4 regions of the Rhizobium sp. NZLR1 genome follow, and region 2 is predicted to be linked to each of the others. Evidence: predicted binding sites of a transcription regulator. Region 2 holds the regulator's gene; each other region holds the start of a gene.

Region 1 (4,545 bases), 1.7 Mb from region 2:
CCATGCCATCTTGGCCGGCTAGCCGCTCGAACTCGGTCTCGTTGGCGATGACGATATCGGCAAGTCGGCCGAGACGCGGCGCATCGGGGATCAAAGGAGCAAGGTTGAGGATGCTGGTGACGCCTTTGGCGCTGGCGGCCGACAGGGCGCGTTCGACGGCTGCAGCCGGCACTTCGAGCTGCAGCATCAGGATATCGCCTTCCTTCATGCCGCCGATCGCCGTCTCGGCATCCTCAGGCGCGACCAGGCCGTTGGCGCCGGGAACGACGGCGATCATGTTTTCGCCGTCGCCGCCGACAAGGATCAGCGCCGTGCCGGTGGGACCGTCGACATGTTTGACGAGAGAAAGATCGGTTCCTGCATCATCGAGCAGGGAAAGGGCATCGGCGGCGAAGCTATCCTTGCCGACGGCGCCGGCCATATGCACATAGCGGCCGGCGCGCCGCGCTGCCAGCGCCTGGTTGGCGCCCTTGCCGCCGGCGGCTGTGGCAAAACCGTTGCCGGCCACCGTTTCGCCGGGCTTCGGCAGGCGCTCGGTCGTGGCGATGAGGTCCATGTTGATGGACCCGAAAACTGTTATCATCAAGGGTGTCCCGTCTTTTGGGGCATGCGGCGACGGCATGCTCCACTTCTTCGATAGAGCATGATGCCGAAAAGTGTGCGCGGTTTTCGAAAGACATCATGCTCCTGCTGTTTCATTCGGGCGAGACACTGCCCGAAGCGGTCACTCCTCGTCAACCACCCTGAGCTTGAGAAGACCGGTACGGCTTTCCACCGATTTGGCCGCAGGTTCGCTGTCGCGAGCAGGCTTGGCCTCGCCGCCTGCCTCGAATTCCAGCGCTTCGATCTTGGCGCCGCGCCTGGTGAGTTTGTCGGCCGAGGTGACCACCATGTCGATATCCTTCTGCGCCAGGGCGAAATGACCCTGCAGCTTGCGCACCCGCTCGTCGAGGCGGCCGAGATCGTCCATCAGGATCGCCACCTCGCCCTGGATCAGATGCGCCTGCGCCCGCATGCTCTGGTCCTTGAGCACGGCCTGGATGACCTGGATCGACAGCATCAGCAGCGACGGCGAGACGATGACGATGCGCGCCCGGTGCGCCTTCTGCACCACCGGCTCGAAGTTTTCGTGGATCTCGGCGAAGATCGATTCCGACGGCACGAAGAGAAAGGCCGTGTCCTGGGTTTCGCCCTGGATCAGATATTTCTCGGAAATGTCCCTTATATGGACCTCCATGTCGCGGCGGAACTGCTGGCCGGCGGTCTTGCCGGCCTCGGGACTGCCGGCGTCGCGGATCGCGTTCCAGGCTTCGAGCGGGAATTTTGCGTCGATCACCAGCGGCGGCGCGCCGTTCGGCATGCGGATCGTGCAATCCGGTCGCGAGCCGTTGGTGAGCGTCTGCTGGAAGGCATAGGCGCCCATCGGCAGGCCGTCGGCGACGATGGTCTCCATCCGCGACTGGCCGAAGGCGCCACGTGTCTGCTTGTTGGACAGAATGGCCTGCAGCCCGACGACATCCTTGGCGAGCGTCTGGATATTGTTCTGCGCGGCATCGATCACCGCCAGCCTTTCCTGCAGCCGCTGCAGGTTCTCATGGGTCGATTTGGTCTGCTCGGTGATCGTCGAGTTGACGCGCTGCGACATGCCGTCGAGGCGTTGGCTGATCGTCTGGTTGAGTTCACTCTGCCGCGCGCCGAAGACCTCGGTCATCGCCGCGATGCGGCCCTGCATCTCCGCCTGGATCCTGAGAAGCTCGGCCATGCGCGCGTCGCTTTCCCCAGCGCGAAAGCTCGCTTCCTCCGCCTGCTCGTGGCGAAGGCTCGCGCCCCGTAGCAGCAGCACGATCACCAGCAGGACAAACGCCAACAGAACCCCGCCGGCAAGCGCCAGCATGGCCGGGCTGATCGAGGCAAGCGACACAGTGAACGAATCGGAATTGACGGTCATGTCGCAACCATACCAGAAGAGACGGCAATATATAGATCAAAGGGTGAACGGAATTGGCGGTCGCCACTATCCTCGCACGCCGCTACTTCTGCTGGCTCCTGCGGAGAAATTGCGCCTCGATTTAACGATTGCTCAACCATATTCGCCAAAACCTGCGGCGCAGAATTCCTTCCCGCACACTCGCGCCAAGTACAGAGATCCCGATGACCTCCCGGCAGACCGACAGTGCCCTCAGGCAGCGCCTCGATTTCATCGAACTCGACGAGGCGGCGCGCAAGTCGATGCGGGATCTGCGCCCTGTCATCACCGAGCTGATCGGCGGCGCCCTCGATAAATTCTACGCCAAGATTGCCAGAACCCCGGCTGTCGCCGGCTTCTTTGCCGACAGGAACCATGTCGGCAAAGCCAAGCAGCGCCAGCAGGATCATTGGGCCAATCTCGCCGGCGGTGCGTTCGACGACAGTTATGTCGACGGCGTCACCGCGGTCGGCCGGACGCACGCCCGCATCGGCCTGGAGCCGCGCTGGTATATCGGCGGTTACGCCATCGTCATGTCCGAACTCGTCAAGGGCATCATGGAAAAGCAGTGGCCGTCGGTTTTCGCGCGCCAGCAAGGCAAGCTGCTGGCCGAGAAGCTGTCGGTGGTCATCAAGGCCGGCATGCTCGACATGGATTATTCCATCTCGGTCTATCTCGAAACGCTCGAAGCCAAGCGCCGCGCCTTGGAAGAGCAGCGCGCCAAGGCCGAATCCGACCAGGCGATGGCACTGGAGCAACTGCGCCGCGGTCTGGAAGCGCTTTCGAACGGCGATCTCGAAGCCACTCTGCCGTCCGACCTGCCGGGTAATTTCCGGCAGATGGCCGAGGATTACAACCGCGCCGTCGGCGCCCTTCGCAAGTCCTTCGCATCCGTGCGCGAGGCCTCGGGCCAGATCATGGGCGGCGCCGATATCATTTCCACTGCGACCAACGACCTGGCGCTGCGCACCGCCCAGCAGGCGGCAGGCGTCGAGGAGAGTTCAGCCGCCCTGCAACAGCTCTCCGTCAGCGTCGGCCAGACGGCCGCCAATGCCGAAAAGGCATCGGCTGCCGTGCGCGAGACGCAGCAGAAGGCGAAGAACTCCGGCGAACTCGTCACCAGCGCCGTCTCGGCAATGGCCGGCATCGAGAAATCCTCGACCGGGATCTCCAAGATCATCGGCGTCATCGATGAGATCGCCTTCCAGACCAATCTTCTGGCGCTGAACGCTGGTGTCGAAGCGGCGCGTGCCGGTGATGCCGGCAAGGGTTTTGCCGTCGTCGCCCAGGAAGTCCGCCAGCTCGCCCAGCGCACGGCCGAAGCCGCCAAGGAGATCAAGAACCTGATCTCGCAGAGCTCGACCCAGGTCAATGAGGGCGTCGGCATCGTCTCCAGCACCGGCGAGGCGCTGAACGACATGATCAGCCGCATCGACATCATCAACCGCTTCGTCGCCGATATCGCCGCCGCCGCCCGCGATCAGGCGACCGGCGTCAACGAGGTCAGCGTCGCGGTCCGCAACATGGGAGCGATCACCGAGCAGAATTCGGACATGCTCGAGCACTCCTCGGCCGAAACCCGCCGCCTCAAGGACGAGGTGGAGAACCTGATCGAACTGCTGCGCCGCTTCCGCGCACGCCCCGAGGGCCATGTCGCCATCGCCGCCCGCTGGGCAGCCTAAGGGGAATATGGCGAAATTCCAGGCGGCGATGCAAAAAAGCGTCTTCGTCGCCTGCCGGATAATTCCATAGTCGGAAAAGATGGGTTATGGGAACGCCATGACCATCAAGCCACTCATCATTCTTCCCGATCCCGTTCTCCGCCAGATCTCCAAGCCGATCGAGCGGGTCGACGCCGATCTGCAGCGCCTTGCCGACGACATGCTGGAAACCATGTACGACGCGCCGGGCATTGGCCTTGCGGCAGTTCAGATCGGCGTACCGCGCCGCATGCTGGTCATCGACATCGCTCGCGAGGGCGAGGAAAAGCAGCCGCAGGTGTTCATCAACCCGGAGATCGTCACCTCCTCCGACGAGCGCTCGGTCTATGAGGAAGGCTGCCTGTCGATTCCGGATTATTATGCTGAGGTTGAGCGCCCGGCTGTCGTCTCTGTCAAATATCTCGACCGGAACGGCAAGGAACAGACGGTTGAAGCCGACGGCCTGCTCGCCACCTGCCTGCAGCACGAGATCGACCATCTGAACGGCGTGCTGTTCATCGATTATATCTCGCGGCTGAAGCGGGAGATGGTGATCAAGAAGTTCACCAAGGCGGCGAAGTCGAAGGCGCTCTGAGCATTGCGTTGAAAATTCACCGGAAAGGCACTATGATATCACCGATATCATGATGGAGATGCCGAATGGGTGACCTGCTTATCCGCGATGTTCCGGATGTGATGAAACGGCAGCTTCAGGAAAGCGCGCAGCGCAATGGCCGCAGCCTTTCGGAGGAGGCGATCGAAATCCTCCGCCGGCAGATCGCTGCGGAGCGCTCGGGCGTTTCGGCCGGGCAGCGCCTGCGCTCCCTGATGGGTGACGAAAGATTGCGCGAAGATGAAGTGGAAGCCATTGCCGCATCG
Region 2 (4,545 bases):
CGTCCGAAGTCTTGGGCCCGAGCTTCCAGATGTCCTTTGCCGCGACATTGGCACTCGTATCGGGTTATCAACTGTGGAAGGACCGGCGCGTCCGCGAAAACGCCTTGCTGAAACTGCCGGTCTTCCGACCGGTCGTTGCCGTCGCCGGCTTCTTCGGCGGCGTCTTCCTGACCTCGCTGATCGGCGGTTTTTCCACGGCGCTGTTTTCGATCGAACATTTTCATCGCCTGACCGCTTACGGGCTGCCGGCAAATCTCGCGACGATGCCGATCATCTCCTTCATCGTCATGCCGGCCGGGCTGCTGGCGATGTTGCTCATGCCGTTCGGTCTGGACGTTCCGCTCTGGAAGGTGGTCGGCCTCGGCCTCGACCTGGTGATTGCGGTCGCCAAAACGGTGTCCGGTTGGGGCGGTGATATCGGCATCGGCCGCTTGCCGGCTTGGTATTTCGCTGTCGCCGTGGCCGGCTTTCTGCTGCTGACGCTGCTGCGCACCCGGCTGCGCCATATCGGCACATCGATTATCGCCGTCTCTACGCTCGGCGTGCTGCTTCTGCCGCTTCCCCGGGCGCCGGATCTGGTGATTTCGGAGGATGGCAGTCTCGTCGCAGTGGTCGCGGCTGCGGCAATCGCTTCCAACCGCGAAAACCCGCCGGATTTCATCTTCGATCAGTGGCAGAGAGCACTTGTCCTGCCGACGCATTTCCCGCCGAAAATGCTGGATGGTCCCGCTGTCCCGCCGGAGGGAGACGACCGCCGCGTCAGGCTTTCCCGCGATCAGCAGAATGAAGCGAGGGCGGCGATGCGGGCGGCTGTCGCCGGTGGTGAAGCAAACCGCTTTTCCTGCGTCAAAAAGGCCTGGTGCACATCAAGGCTCGGCAATGGTCATGTGGTTGCCGTCATCGACAACGCTGCCTATCTCGGTCCGGCTTGCGACGCGGCGGATATCGTCGTGACGTCGGTCCGCCTGCGGTTCAACAGCTGCCGATCAGGAGCGACGCTCTTTACCGGTGAGACGCTGCGCAGGACTGGCTCCGTCGAGCTGCGCTTCGCCGATGCCGGCCTGGAGGTCGTGACCGCATTCGAAACCCTGTCGCGCCCATGGAAGCGCCATCGCGCCTATGACTGGCGCAGCAACAGTTTTGCCGAATCCGGCCTCTCCAATGTCAGTGATAGCGGCGAATGAGGCCGACGAGCTTGCCCTGCACCTTGACGCGGTCCGGCCCGAAAATCCGGGTCTCATAAGCCGGATTGGCAGCCTCCAGCGCGATCGAGGCGCCCTTGCGGCGGAAACGTTTGAGCGTCGCTTCTTCGTCATCGACCAGGGCAACGACAATGTCGCCGGGACTTGCGGTGCTGCCGTTGCGGATGATTACCGTGTCGCCGTCGAAGATGCCGGCGTCGATCATCGAATCGCCCTTGACCTCCAGCGCATAATGTTCGCCGGAGCCGAGCATGTCTGCGGGAACGACGATGTCGTGGGTGTTATTCTGGATCGCCGAGATCGGAACGCCGGCAGCGATCCGGCCCATGACCGGCACGGAGACGGAGTTGCCGTTATCGGCGACCGGTTTTGCAGGAGCGGGGGCGGCGACCGGCTGCGGCTTGCCGAGGCTGCCCTCGATGACGCTTGGCGAAAAGCCGCGCCGGGGCTGGATGCTCGGGCTGTAGGCCTCCGGAAGCTTGATGACCTCGAGCGCCCGGGCGCGGTTCGGTAGGCGGCGAATGAAGCCACGCTCTTCAAGCGCTGTGATCAAACGATGAATGCCGGATTTCGAGGCCAGATCCAGGGCATCCTTCATTTCGTCGAAAGAGGGCGGAATGCCGGATTCCTTCATGCGCTCATGAATGAAAAGCAGGAGCTCCTGTTGTTTGCGCGTGAGCATCGACGTGTGACCCCTTGATTGAAACAAATCCAGAACAGAACACTATATGTTCCATATGTGTTCCGCAAGTAGCTAAATTTCCGTAAAACTTGCCGCCAACTCGTTGAGTTTTTTATTTTCATTCGCCGGATTGGCGCACATGTCTTGCATTGAAGGTGGCGCTGTCGCACCCTCTTGGCGTTTCAGGGAGGGATATCATGAACGAGCACTCGGCCAAACCGCACCCGCTGGATCATGTCGTGCTGCCCGTTGTCAATATCGACCTGGCGCGCGAAAGGCTCGGCAAGCTTGGCTTCACCGTTGCCGCCGATGCCCGCCATCCCTTCGGAACGGAGAATGCCTGCGTCTTCTTTGCCGACAAGACCTATCTGGAGCCGCTCGGTATCGCCAGCCGCGAGGAGAGCGAGGCATCGGCGCGGCAAGGCAATGTCTTCACCGCCCGCAATCGGGCCTTCCGCTTCCGCTGTGGCGAGGAGGGGCTTTCGGCGGTGGCGTTCGGCACCGGGGATGCCGGCCGCGCTCATCGGAGCTTCGTCGGCAGCGGATCGAGCGCCGGCGACATGCTGCAGTTCAGCCGGCCGATGAAAATGCCGGACGGTTCCGAGACCATGGCCGGCTTCAAGCTGGCCTTTGCCGCTGAGTTGCGCGCGCCGGATTTCTTCCTCTTCTGTGTTGAGCGCATCAATCCTCTGCCGGCCGATCGCGGTGCGCTAGAGACGCATGCCAATGGCGTCACCGGCATTGCCGAGATCGCGCTTTGCGCGCCGGACCCCTCTGCATTCGCCGCCTTCGTCAGCCTTGCAACGGCGCAATCGGCCGTCGAGAAAACCGGTTTCGGCGTTAATATCGCGGCGCCGAATGCGAAAATCAGCCTGATGACGCCGGAAGGGCTGGAGGCCTATTTCGAGATCGCCGTCGCATCCGCCGACCGCGGCCTGCGCGGCCGGGCTATCCTCTTTGCCGTCACCGATCTTGCCGTGACAGAAGCGCATTTGGCTGCTAACGGAGTGACCTACACGCGCAAGAACAATCGCATTCTGGTGAAGCCCGCGCCCGGGCAGGGCACGCTCTTCGCCTTCGAGGAAACACGATGAGCACTGATACGAATTCCGAAGTCAGGATCGGCGAGGGCGCAGGCCAGGTCACATTTTCCAATACCGGCCGCCTGTCGCTGATTGCCGGCCCTTGCCAGATGGAGAGCCGCGACCACGCCTTCATGGTTGCCGGCACACTGAAGGAGCTTTGCGCCAAACTCGGCATCGGTCTCGTCTACAAGAGCTCCTTCGACAAGGCAAACCGCACCTCGCTCTCTGCCGAACGCGGCATCGGGCTTGAAAAGGGCATGCAGATCTTCGCCGACCTGAAGAAGGAGTTCGGTTTTCCCGTCCTGACCGACGTCCACACCGCCGAGCAATGCGCCGCGGTGGCAAAAGTGGTCGATGTCCTGCAGATCCCGGCTTTCCTCTGCCGCCAGACCGACCTTCTGATCGCCGCCGCCGAGACCGGCCGCGCCGTCAATGTCAAGAAGGGCCAGTTCCTCGCTCCCTGGGATATGAAAAACGTCCTGAAGAAGCTCAATGCCAGCGGCAATCCGAACGTGCTGCTGTGCGAACGCGGCGCCTCCTTCGGTTATAACACTTTGGTCTCCGACATGCGCTCGCTGCCGATCATGGCGTCGATGGGCGCGCCGGTTGTTTTCGATGCAACGCATTCCGTGGCGCAGCCGGGCGGGCAGGGCGATTCCTCCGGTGGTCAGCGGGAATTTGTGGAAACGCTGGCGCGCGCAGCGGTGGCGACCGGTATCGCCGGCGTGTTCGTCGAAACCCATCAGGACCCCGACAACGCACCGTCCGACGGCCCGAACATGGTCTATCTCAAAGACATGCCGCGGCTTTTGGAAAAGCTGCTCGCCTTCGATGCTGTCGCCAAGGGCTGACAGTCAAAAGCCTGACATGTTCGTGCTATAGCGACGTTCAGACATGCAGGTCGAGGGTGTCGCAATGCGCCATTGTAATTTGCACGCCTTCGATTATGACAGGCTTCGAACGATTGATCACCCACCGAGCAGGAAGAACCCATGACTGCAATCACCGATATCATCGCCCGCGAGATTCTCGATAGCCGTGGCAACCCCACCGTCGAAGTTGATGTCTATCTCGAAGACGGCAGCATGGGCCGCGCGGCCGTTCCCTCGGGCGCGTCGACCGGCGCGCATGAGGCGGTCGAGCTGCGCGACGGCGGCAAGCGCTACCTCGGCAAGGGTGTGCAAAAGGCGGTCGATGCCGCCAACACCGAGATCTTCGACGCGATCGGCGGCATCGATGCCGAAAACCAGATCCAGATCGACAACATCATGATCGAGCTCGACGGCACGCCGAACAAGTCGCGCCTCGGCGCCAACGCCATTCTCGGCGTATCGCTGGCCGTCGCCAAGGCTGCCGCCCAGGCCTCCGGCCTGCCGCTCTACCGTTATGTCGGCGGCGCGTCCGCGTGCCTGCTTCCGGTTCCGATGATGAACATAATCAACGGCGGCGCCCATGCCGACAATCCTATCGATTTCCAGGAATTCATGATCCTGCCGGTCGGCGCCGATACGATCGCTGAAGCCGTACGCATGGGTTCGGAAGTCTTCCATACGCTCCGCAAGGAACTGGCCGCGCA
Region 3 (4,545 bases), 150 kb from region 2:
CGTCGAGAATGTAGAGCGTGCGCCCCGTCGAGCGTTTCGACAGCTCCTTGGCCAGCTTGACGCGCTGTGCCTCGCCGCCCGACAGCGTATTGGCCTGCTGGCCGACCTTGATGTAACCGAGGCCGACATCCTTCAGCGACTGCAGCTTGTCGCGCACGGCCGGCACCGCCGCGAAGAAGTCGACGCCTTCCTCCACCGTCATGTCGAGCACGTCGGCGATCGACTTCTGCTTGAAGGTGACATCGAGTGTCTCGCGATTGTAGCGCTTGCCGTGGCAGACGTCGCAGGTGACGTAGACATCGGGCAGGAAGTGCATCTCGATCTTGATGACGCCGTCGCCCTGGCAGGCCTCGCAACGCCCGCCCTTGACGTTGAAGGAGAAACGCCCCGGCTGGTAGCCGCGCGCTTTTGCCTCCGGCAGGCCGGCGAACCAATCGCGGATCGGCGTGAACGCGCCGGTATAGGTCGCCGGGTTCGAGCGCGGCGTGCGGCCGATCGGCGACTGGTCGATGTCGATCACCTTGTCGATATGCTCGAAGCCGTCAATGCGGTCGTGATCGGCCGGGTTTTCGCGCGCGCCCATGACGCGGCGCGCTGCCGATTTATACAGCGTCTCGATCAGGAAGGTGGATTTGCCGCCGCCGGAAACGCCGGTCACCGCCGTGAACACCCCGAGCGGGATTGCCGCCGTGACGTTCTTCAGATTGTTGCCGCGGGCGCCGACCACCTTGATCTCGCGGCCCTTCTTCTGTCTGCGGCGCTCGTTGGGAACGGGAACGCCGAGTTCGCCCGAGAGATATTTTCCGGTCAGCGACTTCGGATTGTCCATGATATCCTGCGGCGTGCCGTGGGCGATGACCTCGCCGCCATGAATGCCGGCGGCCGGGCCGATATCGACCACGTCGTCGGCCGTCATGATCGCATCCTCGTCATGTTCGACGACGATGACGGTGTTGCCGATGTCGCGCAGGTGCTTCAGCGTGTCGAGCAGCCGGGCATTGTCGCGCTGATGCAGGCCGATCGAAGGCTCGTCGAGCACATAGAGCACGCCGGTCAGCCCCGAGCCGATCTGCGAGGCCAGCCGGATGCGCTGGCTTTCGCCGCCCGACAGCGTGCCGGAATTGCGCGACAGGCTGAGATATTCCAGGCCGACATCGTTGAGGAAACGCAGCCGGTCGCGGATTTCCTTGAGGATGCGCACGGCAATCTCGTTCTGCTTGGCGTTGAAGCTGGCCGGCAGCGTCTCGAACCAGTCGCGGGCGACGCGGATCGACATGGCAGTCACTTCGCCGATATGCAGCGTGGCGATCTTCACCGCCAGCGCTTCCGGCTTCAGGCGGAAGCCGTTGCAGGAAGGGCAGGGTGCTGCCGACATGAAGCGCTCGATGTCCTCACGCGCCCAGGCGGAATCGGTCTCCTTCCAGCGCCGCTCGAGATTGGTGATGATGCCCTCGAAATTCTTCTGCGTCGTATAGGAGCGGGCGCCGTCGGCATAATGGAATTCGATCTTGTCGTCGGTGCCGTTGAGAATGACGTCCTTGGCCTCGTCGGAAAGATCGTTCCAGCGGGTGCCGAGCTTGAAGCCGTAATGTTTGCCCAGCGCTTCCAGCGTCTGATTGTAATAGGGCGAGGTCGACTTGGCCCAGGGCGCGATCGCCCCGTCGCGCAGCGTCCGTTCCGGCTCGGGCACGATCAGGTCGCGATCGATCTTCTGCTGGGCGCCGAGGCCGTCGCAGGTCGGGCAGGCGCCGAAGGGATTGTTGAAGGAGAACAGTCGCGGCTCGATCTCCGGAATGGTGAAGCCGGAAACCGGGCAGGCGAATTTTTCCGAAAACAGCACGCGCTCATGCGTCTCGTTGAGCGACTTGTTGGCCGAACCGCCGGCCGAGGTCTCTTCCAGCGGCAGCGGCTTGTCGGCGAATTCGGCGACCGCCAGCCCGTCGGCGAGCTTCAGGCAGGTTTCCAGGCTGTCGGCTAGGCGGGCCGAGACATCCGAGCGCACGACGATGCGGTCGACCACCACGTCGATGTCGTGCTTGTATTTCTTGTCGAGCACCGGCGCCTCGGCAATCTCGTAGAACTGGCCGTCGACCTTGACGCGCTGGAAGCCCTTCTTCATCAGCTCCGCCAGTTCCTTCTTGTATTCGCCCTTGCGCCCGCGCACGAGCGGCGCGAGAATATAAAGACGGGTGCCTTCGCCGAAATCGAGCACGCGGTCGACCATCTGGCTGACGGTCTGGCTTTCGATCGGCAGGCCGGTCGCCGGTGAATAGGGCACGCCGACGCGGGCAAAGAGCAACCGCATATAGTCGTAGATCTCGGTCACGGTGCCGACCGTCGAGCGCGGGTTGCGCGAGGTGGTTTTCTGCTCGATCGAGATCGCCGGCGACAGTCCGTCGATCTGGTCGACGTCGGGCTTCTGCATCATCTCGAGAAACTGCCGGGCATAGGCGGAGAGGCTCTCGACATAGCGCCGCTGGCCCTCGGCATAGATCGTGTCGAAGGCAAGCGAGGATTTGCCGGAGCCCGAAAGCCCGGTCATGACGATCAGCTTATTGCGCGGCAGATCGAGATCGATGCCTTTGAGATTATGCTCGCGCGCGCCGCGGATGGAGATCGTCTTCAGTTCGCTCATCGTCTCAGCTTGGTCCTTTGGGATAACAGCCCTTATTTAGTGATGCCGAACGGCGAGTCGAGGCTGAATGTCCGCAACACTGAAGGTTTTCGATTCTGTTGACAGGATCATACGGATAAACTAGAACAAAGAAAGAACAAAAATCCTGATGGATGCATGCGGTGTTCTGACGGAGAAATATGTGGATTAAGTGCCGCCCATGCGCATCGGCGGTCGTTGATGGTTTAAGGTGCGCCGATCGATTGAAACGCCGCCGGGCAGGGCGGCAGGTAGGGTGAGAGCATGGCTGGTAGCGTAAACAAGGTAATTCTGATCGGAAATGTCGGTGCGGACCCGGAAATCCGCCGCACCCAGGATGGCCGGCCGATCGCCAATCTTCGTATTGCGACCTCGGAGACCTGGCGCGACCGCAATTCCGGCGAGCGTCGTGAAAAGACCGAATGGCACACTGTCGTCGTCTTCAACGAGGGCCTGTGCAAGGTCGTCGAGCAATATGTGAAGAAGGGCGCCAAGCTCTATATCGAAGGCCAGTTGCAGACCCGTAAGTGGCAGGACCAGCAGGGACAGGACCGCTACTCGACGGAAGTGGTGCTGCAGGGCTTCGGTTCGACGCTGACCATGCTCGACGGCCGCGGTGAAGGCGGCGGTGCAAGCTCCGGTGGCGGCCGTGGCGGCAGCAGCAGCAATGATTATGGCGACGACTACGGCGCCCCGGCTCCCTCATCATCGCCAAGCCGCGGCGGTGGCGGCGGTGGCAACTTCTCGCGGGATCTCGACGACGACATCCCGTTCTGATCGGCCGTTCGTGGTTTATGATTTATCCGAGAGCATGACGTCTTTAACGGCGTCATGCTCTTTTTCTTTGATCTCGCGGCGGATGCCGTTTTCAGTGCGGCGTTGCGCTGATCAGATTGAACGCCGATTTCGCCCCGTCGACGACGAACTGTGCGGCAAGGGCCGCGAGGATAACGCCGAGAAGCCGCGTCAGAATTGCCCGGCCGGTGACGCCGAGGAAACGGTCCAGCCGTTCGGCGATCAGCAGCATTAGGAAGGTCAGCAGCAGATTGGCGGCAATGACGCCGATCAGTTGGGCTTTCCCGATGGAGGTGGCGAGCGTGCCGGCAAGCAGGATCGTCGCCGAGATGGCGCCCGGGCCGGCAATCAGCGGCAAGGCTAGCGGGAAGACGGCGATATTCTCGATGTGATCCTTGGTGATGGCCGCTTCGGTGGCCTTCTCCTTGCGTTCCTGGCGTCTTTCGAAGACCATCTCGAAGGCGATCCAGAACAGCAGCAGACCGCCGGCGATGCGGAAGGCGCCGATCGAAATCCCGAGCACGCCGAGTACGCCGGCCCCAAACAGCGCGAAGACGGCGAGGATGATGAAGGCGATAACCGAGCCGCGCAGCGCCACCTGCGTGCGCTGGGCGCGGCTCATGCCCATCGTCAGCCCCAGGAAGATCGGTGCGAGCCCCGGCGGATCGATGGTGACCAGCAGCGTCGTGAAGGCGTTGATCAATTGGTCGGCGCTTGCCATCGTCTCTCCGGAACCCCATATAGTCGGGTGGTTTTTATGCGTGGTTTTATGATTGTGAAGCGGCGATTCCGATTTGGCAAATATCCCGCGGCGGCCCGCGGCGGATTTGTCCGGTTCGGCCGCGCAACTTGCATGTTTTACCCTCTTTAAGCCGCAAAAGCCTGTTCAAAACGCCCGGTGAAATTGGCGCTGCAACGGGCTTTCCGCTATAAATCTTCAAGTGATTCTAGAAGAGATCGTGATCTGTTTTGACTGAGCAAACACCCCCCGGCGGCGGGAAGCTCCCGCCAGGCATCGAGCCCATCTCCATCATGGAGGAAATGCAGCGGTCGTATCTCGATTACGCCATGAGCGTCATCGTTAGCCGCGCGCTGCC
Region 4 (4,545 bases), 2.3 Mb from region 2:
TTCAGAAGTGCCGGAACGAAAATATGATAAGCCCCGAAACGCACGCCGTAACGGCGCATGGAGGCTCGCGCCTCCTGGTCGAGTGACTTCACTTCCTCGGTCACGTCGCGGCGGAACAGCACGCCGAGATTCTCCACGAGCTGGAAGGCCAGCCCCTTGGCAAGACCCTGCAGGTCCTCGGCGCGCGACAGATCATCGAGCGGCTTCAGCACCGTGCTAATATGATGATTGACGAAGCGCTCGATCCGGGCGGCGACATGATCGCGGGCATTGCCCGTCAACTGCTCGTCGGCCAACAGAATCACGCGCGGACGCATGATGTGATCGCTGCCCGAAAGCCGCGCCACCGGGTCGCCGATCCAACGGATCAACCCATCCGAGCCGATCGCCAGGTCGCTGTTGCCCGCGGCATGGATTCGAGCCGCACGGGCCTCGAATTCGAGCGCGAGCGCTTTCTGCGACGCAGCCTGAACCGCCTTGGCGTCCGGCCCGTCCGTTCCCGTCACCGGCGTGAAACGGAATCCGCTCAATTGCCCTACATGATGTCCTTCAACGAAGACATCGCCATTCACACTGATTTCAGCTTCCAGCATCGCATTCTCTCTCAGGCGCTTCATGAGCACAGATGTCCTGCGATCAACAAAGCGTTTCGTCAACCTTTCATGTAACGCGTCGGACAATCGATCTTCGATTTCCCGCGTCTTTTCCTGCCAGTGTGTCGGATCGGCAAGCCAACCCGGCCGATTCGAAACATAGGTCCAGGTTCTTATCTGCGCGATTCGCGCCGAAAGCGTGTCAATTTCCCCATCTGTCCGATCGGAGCGATGAACCTGCTCCGCGAGAAACTGCTCGTTCACCGTGCCATAGCGGACGAGATCGGAAAAGAGGGTCGAGATAAGATCGGCATGTTGTGCCGGGGTGATACGCCTATAGTCGGGAAGCGCGCAAGCCTCCCAGAGTTTTTCGACGCGGGCAGGCCTGTCGGCAAGACCGACGATCTCGGGGTAGCGCGAAAGCTGTTCGAGCGCCTGCTGGTCGACCGCAGGCAGCGCCCGCGTCAGCCCCGGCACGCGCGGCCCTGCCTCGAGGCTGGCGCGCAGCGATGGAATCGAGGAGAAGTCCATCTCGGTCGTCCGCCACTGCAAAACCTTGACGTTGTCGAATTCATGCCCCTCGATGCGCTGCACCAGCTCTTCGTCGAACGGCGAAACCTGTCCGGTGACGCCGAAGGTACCGTCTCGCACGTGCCGCCCGGCGCGCCCAGCGACCTGACCGAGTTCACCCGGATTGAGATTGCGGAACTGGTAGCCGTCGAATTTCCGGTCCTGGGCGAAGGCAACGTGATCGACATCGAGGTTGAGGCCCATGCCGATCGCATCGGTCGCCACCAGATATTCGACATCGCCCGCCTGATAAAGTGCCACCTGCGCGTTGCGGGTGCGCGGGCTGAGCGCGCCAAGCACGACGGCCGCACCGCCGCGCTGCCGGCGTATGAGCTCGGCGATGGCATAGACCTCGTCGGCCGAGAAGGCAACGATGGCCGAGCGCTGCGGCAACCGAGTGATTTTCTTCTGCCCGGCGTAAAAAAGATGCGAAAGCCGCGGCCGCTCGACGATATTGATGCCGGGCAGAAGCTGCAGCAGGATCGGCCGCATCGTCGCCGCGCCGAGCAGCAGCGTTTCCTCACGGCCGCGAAGATGCAGGATGCGGTCGGTGAAGATATGGCCGCGTTCGAGATCGCCGGCGAGCTGCACCTCGTCGATCGCGACGAAGGCGGCCTTGGTCTCGCGCGGCATCGCCTCAACGGTGCAGACCGAAAAACGCGCATTGGGCGGCGAAATCTTTTCCTCGCCGGTAACCAGCGCCACATTCTGGACGCCGACCTTCTCCACCACCCGCGTATAGACCTCGCGCGCCAGCAGCCTGAGCGGCAGGCCGATCACGCCGCTCCCATGCGCGACCATGCGCTCGATGGCATAATGGGTCTTGCCGGTATTGGTCGGCCCGAGCACCGCGGTCACACCGCGTCCACTCAGAATAGTCGGCTGCGAAGTCAGAATCATGGGTCCATGCAAATGAGGGCGGGCGCCCCCAGGAAAATCTCGGCTTCTCATGGAAGCTAGAGAACACATGGACAGCTGTCACCGCAAACGCAAGGGCAGATTTCAAATTGCTTCTGGGATTACGACCTTTGCGAGTCTTGCGGAACACCCGAATTTCCGATTCGGAACAGCGTGAGAACGAATCAGCGACGAATCGCTCACTCGCGCTGATTCAGCTTTTGTTCACGGCTAAGTATTGATTTTGAATCAGTTTTTCCCACTAGATGCTGAATCGCTGGACTCCCTCCCCTTTTGTATTTCGCTGTCGTAGAAGACGAGTCTGTCCTGCGACGAACAATCGAAAATTGCGCCCGTAATTAACCTGTCGACCAAAGCCCGAACAAATCGGCGACGAATCGCCGACTGTATTGGTTTCGCCTTCTGTTCACGGCAATATCTGGTGGCCGGATTTCAATCGGCGCGCTAGATGCGGATCGGTAGCGGATGTCCCGTTCCGCCTCGTCGTGTTGGCGTTAAGCTTTAGCAAGGCGGATTCAGATGCGGTTAACTCGGGATGGTCAATGGCGGCGCACCGATCAAAAACGGAACGAATCGCTGACGAATCGGCGACATCGGGACTTTCTCGCTTTGTTCACCGCAACATATTGTATTTAAACGCCTTTTTAACCATACGAGCAAATTTCCGATAGGCGGAGGTCAGGACGCATGACATTTCCTGGCTTAACCGGGAACAAAAATCGCCAATACGTGTTTCTCGTCCATTCAAATTGCCGATGAAATGAAGGAAACACACCATGCTTGGCACAATACTTCTTGTTATCCTCATTCTGCTCTTGATCGGAGCCTTGCCGAATTGGGGTTATAGCCGTGGCTGGGGCTATGGACCTTCCGGCGGTTTGGGGCTAGTTCTCGTGATTATCATTATTCTTGTACTCATGGGCCGCGTCTAAAGGCCAACAAACCTGGGGAGTTACGACATGATGAAGAAGATTGTTCTTATTGGTGCGCTCGTTGGCGCTCTGGCATCCTGCACAGCGACCGAGCAAGGTACCGCGATCGGCGCCGGCACCGGTGCGGTCATCGGCGGTGTTGTCACCAACAGCTGGGGTGGTGCTGCGGTCGGCGCCGTTGCCGGCGGTCTGACCGGCGCTCTCATCGGCCACTCGGTCGAACGCCGCGGCTACTGCGTCTATCGCGACCGTTACGGCCGCCGCTACGAGGCCCGTTGCTGATCGGCAAAAAGCATATCGGACTCCCAACGGGCGCTTCGGCGCCCGTTTTTCTTTGCTGCTCGCGCGGGCATGGGGCATGAAATAAGCAAGAGCGCATCCGACGGGACGCGCTCTTGCTTCAATCCACCGCTGATCTACTCGGAAAGTCACGCATGTCGTAATCGCAAACGACAATACAGTTTTGCGAGATGTACTTTAGGCGAAGAACTGCCCGCCATTGGCCGTCAGCGTCGAACCTGTGATGAAGCCGGCATCGTCGGAGGCGAGGAAGGTGACGCATCGCGCGATCTCTTCCGGCTCGCCGAGACGGCCGACGGGGATCTGCGGGATGATGCGTTCGTTCAGCACCTTTTCCGGCACGGCAAGCACCATTTCCGTTCCGATATAACCGGGACAGATGGCGTTGACGGTGATGTTCTTGGCCGCGCCTTCCTGGGCCAGCGCCTTGGTGAAGCCAAGATCGCCCGCCTTGGCTGCCGAATAATTCACCTGACCCATCTGGCCTTTCTGGCCGTTGATCGAGGAGATGTTGACGATCCGGCCGAAGCTGCGGTCGCGCATGCCGGTCCAGACCTGATGCGTCATGTTGAACAGACCGGTGAGGTTGGTATTGATCACCTCGTGCCATTGCTGCGGCGTCATCTTGTGGAACATCGCGTCACGGGTAATGCCGGCATTGTTGACGAGGATTTCGACCGGCCCGATCTCGCTTTCGATCCTGGCAATCCCCTCGCCGCAAGCGAGGTAATCCGAAACATCCCATTTGAACACCGGGATGCCGGTAACGTCATGGAAGGCTTTGGCCTTCTCGTCGTTGCCGGCATAATTGGCAGCAACCCTGTATCCGGCATTTTTCAACGCCATGGATATGGCCGCGCCGATTCCACGCGTACCCCCGGTGACCACAGCCACTCTGCTCATGTTCCGCTCCCTTTTTGTTTTTGCCCCGCCTTGTGGCGAGATTTTCAATCAATGACGGATCGTATGCTACTTTAAAGCGCTTCGAAGCACATGGCGACGCCCATGCCGCCGCCGATGCAAAGCGTTGCAAGGCCCTTCTTGGCGCCGCGGCGCTTCATTTCGAACAACAGCGTATTGAGAACGCGCGCGCCGGAAGCGCCGATCGGATGGCCGATGGCGATCGCCCCGCCGTTGACGTTGACGATCGCAGGATCCCATCCGAGATCCTTGGTGACGGCGCAGGCTTGCGCTGCAAATGCCTCATTGGCCTCGACGAGATCGAGATCGCC

The links. Region 2 encodes LexA, which represses DNA repair genes until DNA is damaged. Its sites were predicted from a motif close to TGTTCNNNNTGTGTTCNG; they were not measured.
Region 1: J3O30_RS02140 (DNA recombination protein RmuC) is a predicted target of LexA. The motif match lies at 1,981-1,998, and genes of this name have one in related genera.
Region 3: uvrA (excinuclease ABC subunit UvrA) is a predicted target of LexA. The motif match lies at 2,757-2,774, and genes of this name have one in related genera.
Region 4: J3O30_RS21820 (helicase-related protein) is a predicted target of LexA. The motif match lies at 2,226-2,243, and genes of this name have one in related genera.

Annotation. Positions count from the first base shown of each region.
Region 1 covers NZ_CP071632.1:427,457-432,001, forward strand. Annotated here, with positions in the region: gene J3O30_RS02135 (ribokinase) at 1-583, opposite strand, end outside; gene J3O30_RS02140 (DNA recombination protein RmuC) at 725-1,948, opposite strand; gene J3O30_RS02145 (globin-coupled sensor protein) at 2,152-3,648, shown strand; gene def (peptide deformylase) at 3,746-4,261, shown strand; gene J3O30_RS02155 (plasmid stabilization protein) at 4,327-4,545, shown strand, end outside.
Region 2 covers NZ_CP071632.1:2,127,531-2,132,075, forward strand. Annotated here, with positions in the region: gene J3O30_RS10635 (ComEC/Rec2 family competence protein) at 1-1,184, shown strand, start outside; gene lexA (transcriptional repressor LexA) at 1,165-1,884, opposite strand; gene J3O30_RS10645 (VOC family protein) at 2,082-2,978, shown strand; gene kdsA (3-deoxy-8-phosphooctulonate synthase) at 2,975-3,820, shown strand; gene eno (phosphopyruvate hydratase) at 3,962-4,545, shown strand, end outside.
Region 3 covers NZ_CP071632.1:2,280,184-2,284,728, forward strand. Annotated here, with positions in the region: gene uvrA (excinuclease ABC subunit UvrA) at 1-2,635, opposite strand, end outside; gene J3O30_RS11425 (single-stranded DNA-binding protein) at 2,918-3,430, shown strand; gene J3O30_RS11430 (MarC family protein) at 3,522-4,169, opposite strand; gene gyrA (DNA gyrase subunit A) at 4,418-4,545, shown strand, end outside.
Region 4 covers NZ_CP071632.1:4,448,054-4,452,598, forward strand. Annotated here, with positions in the region: gene J3O30_RS21820 (helicase-related protein) at 1-2,063, opposite strand, end outside; gene J3O30_RS21825 (DUF3309 family protein) at 2,858-3,013, shown strand; gene J3O30_RS21830 (YMGG-like glycine zipper-containing protein) at 3,041-3,295, shown strand; gene J3O30_RS21835 (beta-ketoacyl-ACP reductase) at 3,491-4,216, opposite strand; gene J3O30_RS21840 (acetyl-CoA C-acetyltransferase) at 4,288-4,545, opposite strand, start outside.